One region of the Alteromonas sp. RKMC-009 genome, then DNA from elsewhere that is predicted to be linked to it. Evidence: predicted binding sites of a transcription regulator. Region 1 holds the regulator's gene; the other holds the start of a gene.
The links. The regulator sigma-54, encoded in region 1, starts transcription at its own class of promoters, with help from an activator protein. The targets are predictions, from matches to a motif close to GTTGGCACGNNNNTNGNNT.
Positions count from the first base shown of each region.

Region 2: flgA (flagellar basal body P-ring formation chaperone FlgA) is a predicted target of sigma-54. The motif match lies at 4,086-4,104, and genes of this name have one in related genera.

Region 1 is NZ_CP031010.1:1,001,438-1,009,050, forward strand. Features, by position in the region: gene rapZ (RNase adapter RapZ) at 1-664, opposite strand, end outside; gene ptsN (PTS IIA-like nitrogen regulatory protein PtsN) at 711-1,154, opposite strand; gene hpf (ribosome hibernation promoting factor) at 1,163-1,450, opposite strand; gene DS731_RS04395 (RNA polymerase factor sigma-54) at 1,483-2,967, opposite strand; gene lptB (LPS export ABC transporter ATP-binding protein) at 3,063-3,788, opposite strand; gene lptA (lipopolysaccharide transport periplasmic protein LptA) at 3,794-4,363, opposite strand; gene lptC (LPS export ABC transporter periplasmic protein LptC) at 4,332-4,895, opposite strand; gene kdsC (3-deoxy-manno-octulosonate-8-phosphatase KdsC) at 4,892-5,446, opposite strand; gene DS731_RS04420 (KpsF/GutQ family sugar-phosphate isomerase) at 5,446-6,417, opposite strand; gene DS731_RS04425 (calcium/sodium antiporter) at 6,418-7,374, opposite strand; gene DS731_RS22010 (hypothetical protein) at 7,566-7,613, opposite strand, start outside.
Region 2 is NZ_CP031010.1:1,434,036-1,441,648, reverse strand. Features, by position in the region: gene flgE (flagellar hook protein FlgE) at 1-592, opposite strand, end outside; gene DS731_RS06240 (flagellar hook assembly protein FlgD) at 607-1,296, opposite strand; gene flgC (flagellar basal body rod protein FlgC) at 1,321-1,743, opposite strand; gene flgB (flagellar basal body rod protein FlgB) at 1,743-2,150, opposite strand; gene DS731_RS06225 (CheR family methyltransferase) at 2,293-3,126, opposite strand; gene DS731_RS06220 (chemotaxis protein CheV) at 3,146-4,066, opposite strand; gene flgA (flagellar basal body P-ring formation chaperone FlgA) at 4,232-4,966, shown strand; gene flgM (flagellar biosynthesis anti-sigma factor FlgM) at 5,060-5,395, shown strand; gene flgN (flagellar protein FlgN) at 5,406-5,837, shown strand; gene DS731_RS06200 (LPP20 family lipoprotein) at 5,916-6,392, opposite strand; gene DS731_RS06195 (flagellar assembly protein T N-terminal domain-containing protein) at 6,627-7,613, shown strand, end outside.

The DNA.
Region 1 (7,613 bases):
TCTGCCAGATAAATTTAGTCACAATAGGCTGGGAACTGAGGAAAACCTGAACCGGTGTATCCAGGCCTGTCAGGTGTTTTAAATCCGGCTCCCAGTGAGGGTTTGGCAGAAAACGGGCGTCAAATACATAGTCTGCATCTTTGGGAATACCGTGTTTAAAGCCGAATGATTCAAATACCAGAACAAGTCGTGAGCTTTTCTTACCGAGGATACGCTCGCGGATTAATTCTGCCAGCTGGTGGATGCTCAGAGAGTCGGTATCAATATTCAAATCCGCTCTTTCTGCTACGGGGGCCAGTAATTCCCGTTCTGTCTGAATGGCATCAGACAATGATTTATTCAGTTTGGCCAGCGGGTGTAACCGGCGGGTTTCGCTGAACCGGCGCACCAGCATATCGTCACTTGCGTCAATATATACGATGGTGACAGTCCATGACTGAGGCAGGTAGTCGAGAATTTCAACCAGCTCAGAAGGCTCTTTAGGCAAGTTCCTGACATCAATACTCACAGCTACCTGCTCGTATTCATCGGCGACAGTGTGTGTCAGGGCTGGTAGCAGATTAACCGGAATATTATCGACGCAGTAATACCCCAGATCCTCAAGGGCACGAAGTGCTACTGATTTTCCTGAACCTGAACGTCCGCTGATGATAATTAACTTCACGCCGTTTCTCCTGAAGTCACGTGTTGTCGGTGCGTATTACACTAAGTTACTGTAATGCGCGAATAATATCATCACTTGTCTGAGCTTTGCGGATAGTTTTTATGGTTTCTTTATCGCTGAGTTTCCCGGCAACCATGGCCAGAGTTTGTAAATGTCCTTCGGTTTGTTCCTGAGGGACAAGCAGAGTAAAGAAAATATCCACAGGTTTATTGTCGATTGCATCAAAATCGATGGCGGGCGTGCTGGTAACCACAATGGCGATGACTTTTTCCAGTCCGGCCAGACGACCATGGGGGAGGGCAATGCCGTTACCTATACCTGTGCTGCCCATTCGCTCACGGGCCAGCAGGCTACTTAACACGGTGGCTTCGTCTACATCGGGGTTATTTTTAGCTGCAATCCCGCTGATGATTTCGAGAATGCGTTTTTTGCTATTGCACTGGACCGCACACTCGGTGCGGTCCAGGCTGACTATGGCTTGTATATCCATGAATTCAATTAGTGCTTTTTAAGCTTTTCCTTGTGTTTCAGGACCTGCCTGTCGAGTTTATCGACCATGCTGTCAATGGCAGCATACATGTCCTGATTTTCGGAAGAGGCGAAGACTTCCGCGCCGCTAAGATGAACCGTTGCTTCTGCTTTTTGGCTAAGCTTTTCAACATTTAAAATAACGTGCACATTTGATATGTGGTCAAAATGACGTTCCAGTTTGCTGAACTTAGTATCGACATAATTACGCAAAGAATCAGTGATCTCAATGTGATGACCAGAAAGGTTGATTTGCATATTTCGTCTTCCTTATTTTGAGCAGCCTTAAGTTAGATAAGGCTTTTGCGTTGGTTAGACGGCGGGATCGACAAGGATTCCCGGTACTTTGCTATTGTTCGCCGGGCAACCATAATGCCTTGATCGGCCAACAACGAAGCAATCTTGCTGTCACTCAGTGGCTTGCCTGGATTTTCAGCGGCAACCAGCTTCTTAATCAGGGCGCGAATCGCTGTCGATGAACACTCTCCACCTGATTCAGTGGCAACGTGGCTGGAGAAGAAATACTTCAACTCGAAAATACCACGGGGCGTGTGCATGTACTTCTGCGTTGTTACCCTGGAAATAGTAGATTCGTGCATATCTACCATTTCTGCGACATCATTCAGCACCATTGGTTTCATCATTTCAGGGCCATGCTCAAAAAAGCCCATCTGTTGCTGAACAATACAATTTGCTACTTTCAGCAGCGTATCGTTCCGGCTCTCAAGGCTCTTAATGAACCATTTAGCTTCTTGCATGTGAGAGCGGATAAATTGTGAATCGCTGCTGTTTCTTGCTTTACGGCTCATTGCAGCGTACTGCTGATTAACACTGAGCTTAGGCAGGCTGTCGGGGTTTAATTCTACAACCCAACGGCCATTTTTCTTCGCAACCGATACATCCGGAATGACATATTCGGGTTCTTTCGTAATTAATGCACTGCCCGGACGGGGATTAAGCGTTTGCAGCAAACGCATCGCTTCCCGCAACTGATCTTCTTTCAGGCGGGTTTTACGCATTAACGTACGGTAGTCTTTACTGCCCAACAGATCGGAATGCTCTCTGAGCAGCAGTTTAGCTTCTTCCAGCCACGGTGTTTCCGGTGCAAATTGTGCCAGCTGAACTAACAAGCACTCCTGCGGTGTGCGGGACCCGGAACCGAGAGGATCAAAAAGCTGAATACGTTTAAGTACACACTCAACCTCATCTTCTTCAACGGGCTCTTCCATATCTTCACTGTTAACGCTTTGCAGAATGTCGTCAACGGTAACCGTGAGATAGCCGGACTCATCAATAGAATCGATGATCGCCAGTGCAATGGCGCGGTCTGTATCAGAAAAAGGTGTCAGACGCATTTGCCACAGCAGATGGTCCTGAATATTTTCGGTGGTTTCACCCTGAAAGATTTGTTCATCGTCGCCACCGGAAGGGCCGGGCGCGGGTGCAGAAGACGCAGAAATGTACTCATCCCAGGTACTGTCGATGGGCAGCTCGTCCGGTAAATCATTCTTTTCCAGTGCTTCCCCGGTATCCATGCTGTCAGAAGATGAGGCTGATGCAGACTCTTGCATGCTGTCATCATTATCGATGTTATTTTTCTCAATTACATCGTTGTCGGAGCTGTCGTCGACTTCCAGCAAAGGATTAGAGTCGAGGGCTTCCTGAATTTCTTGTTGTAAGTCCAGCGTAGACAACTGCAATAGCTTGATCGCCTGCTGAAGCTGAGGCGTCATTGTCAGTTGTTGGCTAAATTTTAACTGTAAAGATGGTTTCATCTACGTCTTATATAAACTCTAAAAAGGACATCCGGTTGTAGCGGTGTGAGTGCCGGTGGCGAAATCTCCGCTAAATGCTCATCCCGATATCTTAACTATAGCCTGAATTGCTCACCAAGGTATACATCACGAACTTTTTGATTACTTAATACCTGTTCTGCGGTGCCCTGAGCAATCAGTTCTCCATGACTGACGATATAGGCCTCTTCACACACATCAAGGGTTTCCCTGACATTGTGGTCGGTGATGAGGATACCGATACCTCTGTCCCGTAAGTGCTGAATGATCTTCTTTATATCATTAACCGAAATCGGGTCAACTCCGGCGAAGGGTTCATCGAGCAAAATAAATTGCGGATTGGCTGCCAGTGCGCGGGCAATTTCAACCCGGCGGCGTTCGCCACCCGACAAACTCATACCTGTGCTATTACGTATATGGTTAATATTAAATTCATCAAGTAGTGCATCCGCTTCCTGCTCACGTTGATGACTTTTTAAGTCTTTACGCGTCTGCAATATCGCCATGATGTTTTCATGTACGGTCAGCTTGCGGAAAATGGATGCCTCCTGGGGCAAATAACCAATTCCCCGGCGGGCACGTTCGTGCATTGGCTGGTGAGTCAGCTCCTGCTCATCTATGAGGATTTTGCCTTTATCCAGCGGCACAAGACCGACAATCATGTAAAACGTTGTGGTTTTACCTGCACCGTTAGGACCCAGCAGACCTACTATCTGTCCGGTAGAAACCGATAAACTAACGTCACGGACGACCTGGCGTGATTTATACGACTTTGCCAGATGAGTCGCACTCAGGGTTGCCATGTAACTCAGTTACCCTCGTTTTCGTTGCTGTCTGAAGTCTTGTTCTCTTCCTTCAACTCTTTAACTGTGTCAGGACGGAAAACCGTGGTTACCCGGCCGTTGCTGTTACTTTCACCGCCGGTTGCCAGAAGTTGCTCTTTTGACATGTCATAGGTGATGCTATCTCCCTGGACCATGCTGGTATCTTGCTGGATTTTCGCATCACCTTGCAAGGAAATAAGTTGTTTGGCGACTTCGTAGCGAATTTCATTTGCGCTGGCTTTTACCTTTGCACCGTCATCCAGGGTTTGAGAATAACTGGCTGGTTTTCCGCGGGCGATAAAAATTTCTTTTCCTTCGCCTTCACTGGCGATGGCTTCCACTTCATCTGCGGCAATAATGAGTGAACCCTGGGTGATTTTCACATCGTCTTTAAAAACCGATTTTTTCTTCTTACCGTCGATAAACTGTGACTTGGCATCCACGGTAATCGGCTTTTCAAAATCACCGGAGCCGGCCATTGCCTCACCGGCAACAGCAAGCAGCGTTATTACTGCAAAAAGGCTAACTGCCCGGGGAATAAATTGTCTGCACATGATCAATTAACTCATATTGTTGGGTACGCAGGTTCGCATTGAAACCGTTACTTTTAATGATGGTCTGTACGCCGCGTATATCTACCGGCTGGTCTGAAGTCATGGTTTTGTCATCCAGATTCACCTTAATAAAATTGGTTGTGATGGTCTGGATAAACTCTTCAGGGTTCAGGCTTTTTATCAGCACATTGTCTTCCAGCTGGATCAGGTCATCGTTGTAGAGTGTGCCTTCATCAGCGGTAACTTGCCATGGGGCCTCGTCATCATTCACATAGACAGTGTATTTGGGTTGGTCGAATAACACAAAGCCTAGTTGGTCGTAATGCTCCATAGAGGCGGCAAAGACTTCGTGGTTGAGTTTGCCTTCTTCGTTGTACAGCGTGGTTGTCAAATTCTTTGCTTTATAGGCAGGGCGTAAGGCGTCTGCACCGGCTTTTTTCGCCGGTGCCTGCTCTTCTGCCATCCATACAGGAAGGTACATCAGCAGCGCCATAACAAACAGCGCAGAAATACTGATCCCTAAACGGTTCATACACTGGCCCCGTGTATGGTGTCCAGCGTACCGAGCGCTTGTAAAATTACATCACAGACTTCCCGTACTGCCCCGAATCCACCATTTTTTGTGGTGATCCAGTTCGCTTCGCGGGTAACGGCCGGATGGGCATCTTTCACCGCAATTTTTGTTTCGGCAAACCGGTACATGCCAAGATCCGGCATATCATCACCGATAGCTGCGACCTCTGATGGCGCCAGATTCAACATTTCGCACAACTGAGCCATAGCCGTGGCTTTATCTTCCTGACCCTGAATAATGTGCTTCACATTCAGGGCGGTCATGCGATTCTTTACAATGGCCGAGTCGCGGCCGGTTATGACAGCAACGTCCACACCACTGTTTATTAATGCTTTAACGCCATAGCCATCGCGGGTGTGAAAGGCTTTTAACTCTTCACCATTGTTGCCAAGGTAAATTCTGCCGTCAGAAAATACGCCGTCGATATCACAAACGAGCAGTTTTAGCCCTTTGAGTTTTTCAAACCGCTCTTCACTGATCACACCGTAAAAAGTGACTTCATGTCCCATCAGAGAACTCCTGCTTTAAGCAACATATGCATGTTGAATGCGCCCACTGGGTAATGATTTTCATCCACCACCATCAGCGCACTGATCTTGTGTTTTTCCATTAAATTTAACGCTTCCACTGCCAGTGTACCGGAGCGGGTAGTTTTCCCGCCGCGGGTCATAACATTGGCTACCGGAGTAGTATGAATGTCGGTTCTGGCGTCCAGGATTCGTCTCAGATCGCCGTCGGTAAAAATACCGCTGAGTTTGCCGCTGTCATCTGTAATACCTGTCATTCCCAGACCTTTAGAAGATATTTCCAGCAGAGCCTGTGAAATGGTCGCGGCAGACGATACAAGAGGAAGAGCGTCGCCGGTCAGCATGATATCGCCCACTTTGAGTAACAGTTTCCGGCCCAGACTGCCGCCCGGATGAGAGAGGGCGAAATCATCTGATGTGAATCCTTTAGCATCCAGTAGTGCAATGGCCAGCGCGTCACCCATTACCAGCGTTGCTGTAGTACTTGAGGTCGGTGCAAGCCCCAGCGAACAGGCTTCTTTTTCCACACTGATATTGAGTACCACATTGGCATGCTGGCCGAGGGTGCTTGATTCGCTGTTCGTCATCGCGATGACAGGCACAGACAACCGCTTGACCACGGGAAGCAGGTTCACCAGTTCGCCGGTTTCTCCGGAATTTGAAATAGCCAGCAATATGTCTGTCTGACTGAGCATGCCGAGATCGCCATGATTGGCTTCGCCCGGGTGCATGAAAAAGGCCGGTGTGCCTGTACTGGCAAGAGTCGCAGCAATTTTGCGTCCGATGTGGCCGGATTTCCCCATGCCGCACACGACGACTTTGCCTTTGCATTCGGACAACAAGGTGCAGGCTTGCTCAAATTTATTGTCCAGCCGGGATGCCAGCGCACTTACTGCGCTGGTTTCAATTTCTATGACCCGTCTGGCTGACGCGATATACGGTGAATTACTCATTTAACCAAATAACCAGAATTGATACGCCACAAAGCATAGTACAAAGATGCCACCTTCCAGGCGGCCTAACTGGCGTTTGCCGATAAAATTAAAGCTCAGGAAAAATAATAACACTGTGAGACCAAACATCACCCACATGTCTCTGTTATACACATTCTCGTCCAGTAGCCCGGGAGCAATGAGTCCCGGCATACCTAATACTGCCAGCAGATTAAAGATATTCGAGCCGATAACATTTCCCAGTGCCAGATCGCTTTCACCTTTCAGTACACCGGCCACACTGGCGGCCAGTTCCGGTAAGCTGGTGCCCAGCGCTATGATTGTCAGACCGATTACCAGGTCGGACACTCCGAAGAAATGGGCGATATCTACTGCTGCATTCACCATAAAATGGGCGCTGAGTGGCAGTAACACAATACCCACGCCAACCCACAACACCGCAGAACCGGTATTTACACCATCGGGAATTTCTCCGTCAGTTTCTTTCACCAACGGATCTTCTTTATCTACCTGTAATGAAATCCAAGCCATACCTGCGAGTACAAATACAAACAGGCCGAGGAGAATCATGCCTTCCAGGTGAGCCAGTTTGCCGTTATTAAGAAAGAACATGGCAAGCACGGTTACACCAAGCAGAACCGGGAATTCACGTTTTAAAGTAGAGGAAGAGACGACGAGCGGTTTGACCAGGGCCGTGATACCCAGCACAAGGGCAACATTGGTAATATTCGAGCCCAGCGCATTACCTACCGCTGTGTTCATATTGCCATTTGAAGAGGCGATAGCTGATACAACAATTTCCGGTGCTGATGACCCCATAGCGACAATGGTTAAACCAATCATCATGGGGGAGATTCCGATATTTTTCGCCAGTGCGGAAGCGCCATAAACGAAGCGGTCGGCACTCCAGCTAAGTACAGCAAGACCCAGCAGGAAAATACAGATAGAAAGTATCACAAGTTACCATTCGTCCTTTGTTTTTTCGGATTGTCGCAAAAAGTACAGCATTTGCATACGGTTTAGATAGAATACCTGCTAATACGGTTGCAACTGGTTATAAGTGCAACAGTTGCTGTTGCTTTTCCGCTATCTGCAAGCATATTTCTGCTCTGTATCAACAACATCAATGTGATAAATCATCCGGATTGTCAAAAACTGTCAGCATGATGACAAAAGTGTAATCGCGCTGTGACGGT
Region 2 (7,613 bases), 430 kb from region 1:
CATAAACGGTCACCGATGTAGCCGCGTTATAAGTCAGCGGATCGTCCGGATTAAATAATGTAGGGTCCAGTGCCTGATCCCCTGCCGGCAAGTTCATCCGGATATCCACTTCGCTTGTTTGTTGCGGCGAACCGGATGAATCAGGAATGCGTACGGGAATGGTAGTACTTAATGCTACAGATGAACTGGTGCCATCTGTATTTACCGGAAATCCTAATAAGTTGTCACCATTACTGTTCACAACGAAGTTATCTTCATCCAGCTTGAACTGTCCGGCACGGGTAAATGAGAAGTCCCGTGATGTGATTTCAGGCACCGTAGCAAAGAAGCCGTTACCTGTGATCGCAAGATCCAGAGAAGTATTAGTAAACTGTAAACTACCCTGAGAAAACTGCTGTGCCACATCTTGTGTCAAAACACCGTCACCGACTTTTGTTTTACCGCCTGCCAGCAATGACGATGCATAGACATCACCAAATTCTGCGCGGGACTCTTTAAAGCCCACCGTGTTGACGTTCGCGATGTTATTGGCGGTTACGTCGAGATCTTTCTGCGCGGCTGCAACGCCACTAAGTGCAATATTAAAAGACATAACTCTTTCTCCTGTTAACTGCCTATCTGGATGACGTCGCTGAGGTTGATACTCACATCACCCGCCAAATTCAAAATAATGCCCTGACTGCTGCCAGTCATGCTGACACTGCCTACCTGCCGGTTAATAGCAGTAGGAACGGTTGTCCCTTCATTGTCGACGGTGCCGTTAGCATTAACCACATATTCTCCGGCCGGCATAGGATTGCCGTTTGTGTCTGTTCCGTCCCAGTTAAACTGGATATTTCCTGCCGCCTGCGTACCTGCATCAATGGTCTTAACAATTTCACCATATTGATTTTCGATGGTGATCTTCAGATCCTGCACGGTCTGATCGTTAACCAGTACGCCACTGAAGCCGGCACCTTCTTCTGCCATGTAGCCCACATTACCTTCCACCAGCACCTGCTGACCGATCAGACTGGAAGCCTGCAATGCCTGGTTGGATGTCATGGACGCGGCAAAGGATTCGAACTTTTCATTCAACTGGGAGATCCCGTCTGCCATCGTGAAAGATGTCATCTGGGCAACCATCTGATCATTGTCCACCGGTTTAGTTGGATCCTGATTCGCCAGCTGCTCTGTAAGCAATGAGAAAAAGTCTTCCTGAGTCAGGCGCTGTTCGCTGCCATCGGCAACGGCTACACCTTCTTCCTGCCAGTAGAGCTCTGAATTTAAGCCGGTCGTATTTGAAATAGTACTCACGAAAATACCCTCTGCTCAGCGCGGTTACTGACCGCGACCAAGCTGCAGTACCTGACGGAAAATACGTTTGGTTGTATCAGCAACCTGAACGTTTGTTTCGTAGCCTTTCGAAGCGGACATCATATTTGCCATTTCTTCGACAATGTTGACGTTGGGCTTGTAGATATAACCGTTTTCATCAGCCATGGGATTGTTCGGTGCATACTCAATTTGCAGAGGTGCATCGCTCTCCACTACGCCTTTAACCTCAACACCCACGCCTTTGCTCTGTTCATCAGATGCTCTGGCAAGTTCTGCGGCGAAAACCGGATAGCGTGCCTTATAGGTTTCTTCGTAACTGCTGCTGACGCTGTTAGCGTTAGCAATGTTACTGGCGGTGGTGTTCAGACGGACACTTTCTGCTTCCATACCGGTACCGGAAATGGACATGACATTAAACAGGCTCATTAACTTTGCCCTCCACTTAAGGCCTTCTTCATACCTTTCAGTTTTCCTTCGAGAAATTGCAGGGTTGCCTGGTATCTCATTCCGTTATCCAGAAAGGCATTTCTTTCAGCCTGCACTTCAACGGTGTTGCCGTCCCCGGTGTCGGGCTGATTTGGGATTCGATAATCGATGTCGAAGCTGTTGATATTAAGACCGCCACCAATGTGATTTTCATGAGTGCGCTGCAAAGAGCCCTGGCGCTGTTCACTGCGGGCGCTTTCCATGGCTTGCTTAAAGTCTATATCGCGGGCTTTGTAGCCGGGTGTGTTAGCGTTTGCCAGATTACCGGCAATCACTTCCATCTTCTGCTCTCTGATATCCAGCGCTTTTTTATGGAAACCGGTCAGATTGTCTAAGTTGATGGCCATGTAAAACACTCCACAGGCAAAGATTCCTACAACATCGAATTAAAAAGAGATTCAGAGTATGAATCGTCGTTTTCTTATTGTTGAAAACTTTGCAAATGAAGTGCCAAGTATTTTTTGACGCCCCGGGCGGGGCGTCAGGAGATTATTTATTTCTTTGATAGTAAAGGCCGGGATGGCACTTCACCATGGTAAAGTGAGATCCGGCTTCACCGATAGATTCCGAAGCGCCGAGGAACAAAATCCCCCCGGGCTGCATCTGGGCGGCAATTTGTTGCAGTATCTTTTGTTTCACATCTGCCGGAAAATAAATCAGTACATTACGGCAAAATACGATGTCGAAGCGACCCAGGGCTGTATAACTGTGCAGCAGATTCAGGCTTTTGAAAGTAACCATTCTGCGTACTTCCTCATTGACCTGAACCATACCCTCACTGTTGGGAGAGAAATAGCGTTGTCGGCGTTCTGCCGATAACCCGCGGGCCAGAGAAAGTTCGTCATACACACCTTTGTTGCACTTCTCCAGCATGGCCGACGACAAATCTGTGCCGGTAATTTCCACACCTGCTCTTAAAGCGCCGGGTTTTTGCCGCTGAAATTCCAGTACTGACATAGCGATGGAGTACGGTTCCTGTCCTGAGGAACAGGCAGCACTCCAGATCCGCAACCGGCGATTTTCACTGGCGTACTGCGGCAAGATATTATTGATAAGTAATTCGTAGGGATAATTATCACGAAACCAGAGGGTTTCATTGGTGGTCATGGCATCCAGAACGGATTGCAACAGATTACGGTTCCCACCGCGTACCACTGCTGCAATCAATCCGTCCAGACTGTCGTAGTCGTATTCGTACATCAAAGACGACAAGCGGCTACGAACAAGATATTGCTTGTTGTCGCCTAACGAAATGCCACACTGTTGCTGCAGAAAAGTTCCGAACTGACGGTAACTATCGGCAGACACTTCTTTATTTTTCAAGCTTCCCTGGCCCCGTCAATCAGTTAGACAACCATTTACCTACAGCAGTAGCAAGTTCATCAGGATGGAATTTTGCAATGAAATCATCGGCACCGACTTTTTGCACCATCGCCTGATTGAATACCCCGCTTAACGACGTGTGCAGAACCACTTTTAATTTCTGCAATTCAGGGGTGTTTTTAATTTCAGCCGTCAGTGTGTATCCGTCCATTTCCGGCATTTCTATATCGGAAACCAGTACGCCCACTTTATCTGTAACGTCGCCGGTTTCAGCAGCAATCTCTTTGAGACGGTTCAATGCTTCCAGGCCATTCTTAGCCAGCTCCATTTTCAGTCCCAGTGCCGTCAGCGCTTTTTTCACCTGACTGCGGGCAACAGAAGAGTCATCGGCAATGAATATAATCTTATCTTCCTGAGCAGTGGTATCCAGCCCGGCGATAACATCTTCACTGACCTCGGCTTTGAGCGGAGAAATTTCGTTAAGAATTTTTTCTACGTCCAGAATTTCCACCAGCTCTTTATCCACTTCCGTAACGGCAGTGAGATAACTGGCGCGGCCCGTACCCTGCGGCGGGGGCATAATGGCATCCCAGTTCGTATTGATAATGCGTTCAACCGCGCCAACCAGAAAGCCCTGTACTGAGCGGTTGTACTCGGCAATAACGATAAATGCTGTTTCGAGGTTTTCAATCCGTCTGCCGCCTGTTGCCATGCTAAGGTCTATGACAGAAATGGTTTGCCCGCGGATATGCGCGATTCCCCGTACCAGTGAATTCAATTTAGGCATTGCTGTCAATGGCGGGCACTGCAGTACCTCCCGCACTTTGAACACGTTAATACCAAAGCGCTGACGGCCGTTGAGTCTGAATAACAGTAGCTCCAGCCTATTCTGCCCCACTAACTGCGTGCGCTGGTTAACGGAATCAAGAATGCCTGACATACATCACCTCTAATTTAAATTGGGCACGAACATTGCGTTTCACCATATCACTTAATGTTTAAAAACAGAATCGCCAAAAAAGTGACACTTTAACCGTTACGAATCTAAGGGTTCTGCTTTTAATCATAGTCAAAATACAATGAACTGAACACGAAAAAAGTCATCATGCAGAAAAAGTTATCGAAATTATTGCAGAAATCTTTAAGCAGGCCACTGATGGTTATGTTGCTGATGATGCTAAACATAGCCAGTATCCCGGCATTTGCCCAATCTTCAGCGCAGATGCGGGAAAAAATTCAGCAGGAAGCTCAGGCTTATCTGTTAGGCGAAATTGGTGACGCTCACGGCGACGATAATATTCAGGTAAGTATTGTGCCTGTTGATGACCGCATTCAGATCCCCGTCTGCCATACTCCTTTTCAGTATCACGCAGACAGCAGCGCCTTCACCCAGTCCTATATTTCAGTAAGAGTGAGTTGCGGCAACAATGACTGGTATCTGTTTACCAACGCTCGGGTTGCGCGGACCCGCACGGTGGTGGTGACCTCCGGTCTTATCAGCCCGGGCACAGTGCTGACATCAGCAAACCTGAAGCTGGCTGAAGTAGACATTAACCAGCTGCGGCACACCAGTTACATGTCGCAAAAAGAACTTATCGGTGCGAGGATGAAAAGACGGGTCCGTGACGGCCAGCCTGTACAGGCAAATATGCTATGCTTTGTCTGTAAAGGTGATCGCATCACTATCCGTGCTCAGGCCGCGGGAATGCAGGTGAAAACGGCCGGCATCGCTAGACAGGACGGGGTAATAGGCGATAGTATTCAGGTAGTTAACGCATCGTCGAAAAAGACGCTTATCGCTGAAGTTGCCAGCACGCAAACAGTGGTTGTGAATTTATAGCCTGAAACAGTAAAAAACACTGAAAAAAGGTTAAAGATGCGCCAGTTCAGGCCGATAACGTGTATGAGGTGTTATTGGTAGTGGAAAAAATTTATGGCAATCAACAATGTTAACAATGGAACCCCTAAGGCGCCCATTGACAATGCAAAGCTGAATAATCAGCAGGCACAGACACAAACGGCGCAGCAACAGGAAGCTGCGGCGAAAAATACACAGACGACGGCTCCGCGCCAGGATTCTGTCTCACTGACTCAGTCTGCTCAGCAGTTAAGTCAGGTGCAGAAGAAAGGCACTGAGGCGCCGGTCAATCAGGAAAAGGTCGACAAACTGAAGAAAGCCATTCAAAGTGGTGAGTATAAAATCGACCCGGATTCCCTGGCGCAGAAAATCGCACGGTTAGAAGCGCAGGTTTTTGGCATTAAATCGTAGAGAGTAATTTATGTCGCAGTCACTGGTACAGGCACTGGAGCAACAGATCGCAAACTTAACGCATCTGGCAACTTTGCTTGAACAGGAATTGCACCTGATCAGCTCCCGGGATGCTGAGGCATTGATGAATCTGCTCAAGGATAAAGAGCAAACCCTCGATACCATTCAGCAAAGTGATATTGCTATCAGTAAGCAGTACACTGCACTTACAGCGGAAAAAACAGCGCCAGACGATGTTACCGCCTTGATTGCCCAGGCCAAAAAGCTTCTCGAAGAGTGTCAGTACCGTACATCAGTTAATCAAAAAGCTGTTGAACAGGGTCAGCTCAGGTTGACCCACCTGCGTAATTTAATGCTGGAAGTCCGCGCCAAAGAATCTCTGACCTACGATAAAAGCGGAAAGCCGAAAGGCTCCGGATTAGGCAGAGGCGTGAGCGCCTGATAATAGTGACAAGTACCAAAAAGCCCGTGGAAACGGGCTTTTTTGCTTTTTACAGAAGATCTGAGTCAGAAAACCGGCTCAGTAATAAGTAACGTCCCTAATCCTTTTAGGCTTAGCGGTTGTCAGGTAAATATCGTACACCTTACGCATGTCCAGCTCTAACTCAGTAGCGTAAGTATCCTCGCCCACCGGATAACTTTTTATCACCCTCGCGCCGCGGATCACGCCTTCAACGGATGCTTTTAATTGTGAATCTTGCATCACCATGTTCGCCACCGACTGGGAACCATTCAGTCGCTGACCATATACTTGTTCAGCCAGTTCACGGTAGGCATCCAGCTTTGATGCTTTCATTGCCATCAGGGAGCGGTCATTTTCCGTCTGACCCATTTGCTGCGCAACCGGTGCATATCCTATCGCTGTCAGCACGGGGTAACTTTCCGGCTCCACCACTTCCCACTCAACATGCTTATCAATAAGCCCTGAGCAACCACCCAGCAGTAATACCAGACTGACGCCTGTAGCTCTTGCTGATCGCAGGATAATAGATTGCATAACCCACCTGTAGTTCTTAATCAGTTTGCTGAAAGTCGCTGAACACCATTGTTCTGCATCCACAGCAGATTGTTTCTGTTACCCGTTTCCAGCAATAACCGTGCCCTGATGTTCTGCGCCATTTTTCAGACGCAATTTCAGGAACGTTTTTTGCTCTTGTCTTTGCACATAAACCCGGAAACGCTGCTTTGCCAGCGGTTCCGCTTCATTTTAAATATGATTGCGGTGATAAAGATGACTCGAATTGACAATTTGCTCCGGCCAGCGGGGATTAAACTGTTTCTTACAGGGCTATTTTTATTACTGTCGTGGCAAACTTCTGCCGTCTGGTATGAAGCCAGAGGACAGGCACTCATCCAGGGCGGAGATAAAATTGCCGCCAAAGCAAAGGCCACCGAAGAGGCGATCAGACAGGCAATGATTTTTGCCGGCGCTTCAGTGCAAAGTGTTCAGATGCTGACCAACGGACTGTTGCAGGAAGACAGGCTTCAAATCAGTGCCAGCGGAGAAGTGAACAACCTTGAGCTTATTGATGAGAAATGGCATAGCGATTATGTAACAGTAACCATACGGGCTGACATTTTCCCGCAAACCGCCTCATGCAGTGCTGCTGACTTTCAAAAAACCCTGGTCACCACCTGGTTTCCTATCGAACACAGGGCGCAGGCACAGGACGGACAAATCCACGATTTATCCGAACAGGCACCCAGACACCTCCAGCAATTATTTAAAGCCCGCTCTGAATTAACTTCACTGGCTCAAATAGTGCCCTACACTGTCAGATGGAACCGCGCGAATGTGCTGGCTCAGGCACCTGACCTGGCCCGACAGAGCCGCTCACAATACATTCTGGCAGCAACCATCACAGATTTGAGTATGCTGCGTCCCGCTCACTCTTCACTGGCATTCTGGAAGAGTGATGATGCATTGCGTCAGTTTTCCCTCGATGTTTCTCTGGTAGACGGTATGAACGGTGCCGTACTCATGCAGAAAAATTATGCTACCGAAGCCGTGTGGGAATTCGATCAGTTCTCACAGATTGATGTCAGCAGCTACCGGTTCTGGCAAAGTGAATACGGCAAAGCCGTCAACCGGTTGTTTACCGGCGTGGTGGAAGACATTGATGACATGCTCACCTGTCAGCCGGCTACCGGCCGGGTACTGGCCGTCAGAGGCGATGTCTTGCAGGTATCCATTGGCCGCAGCCATGGTATTCAACCC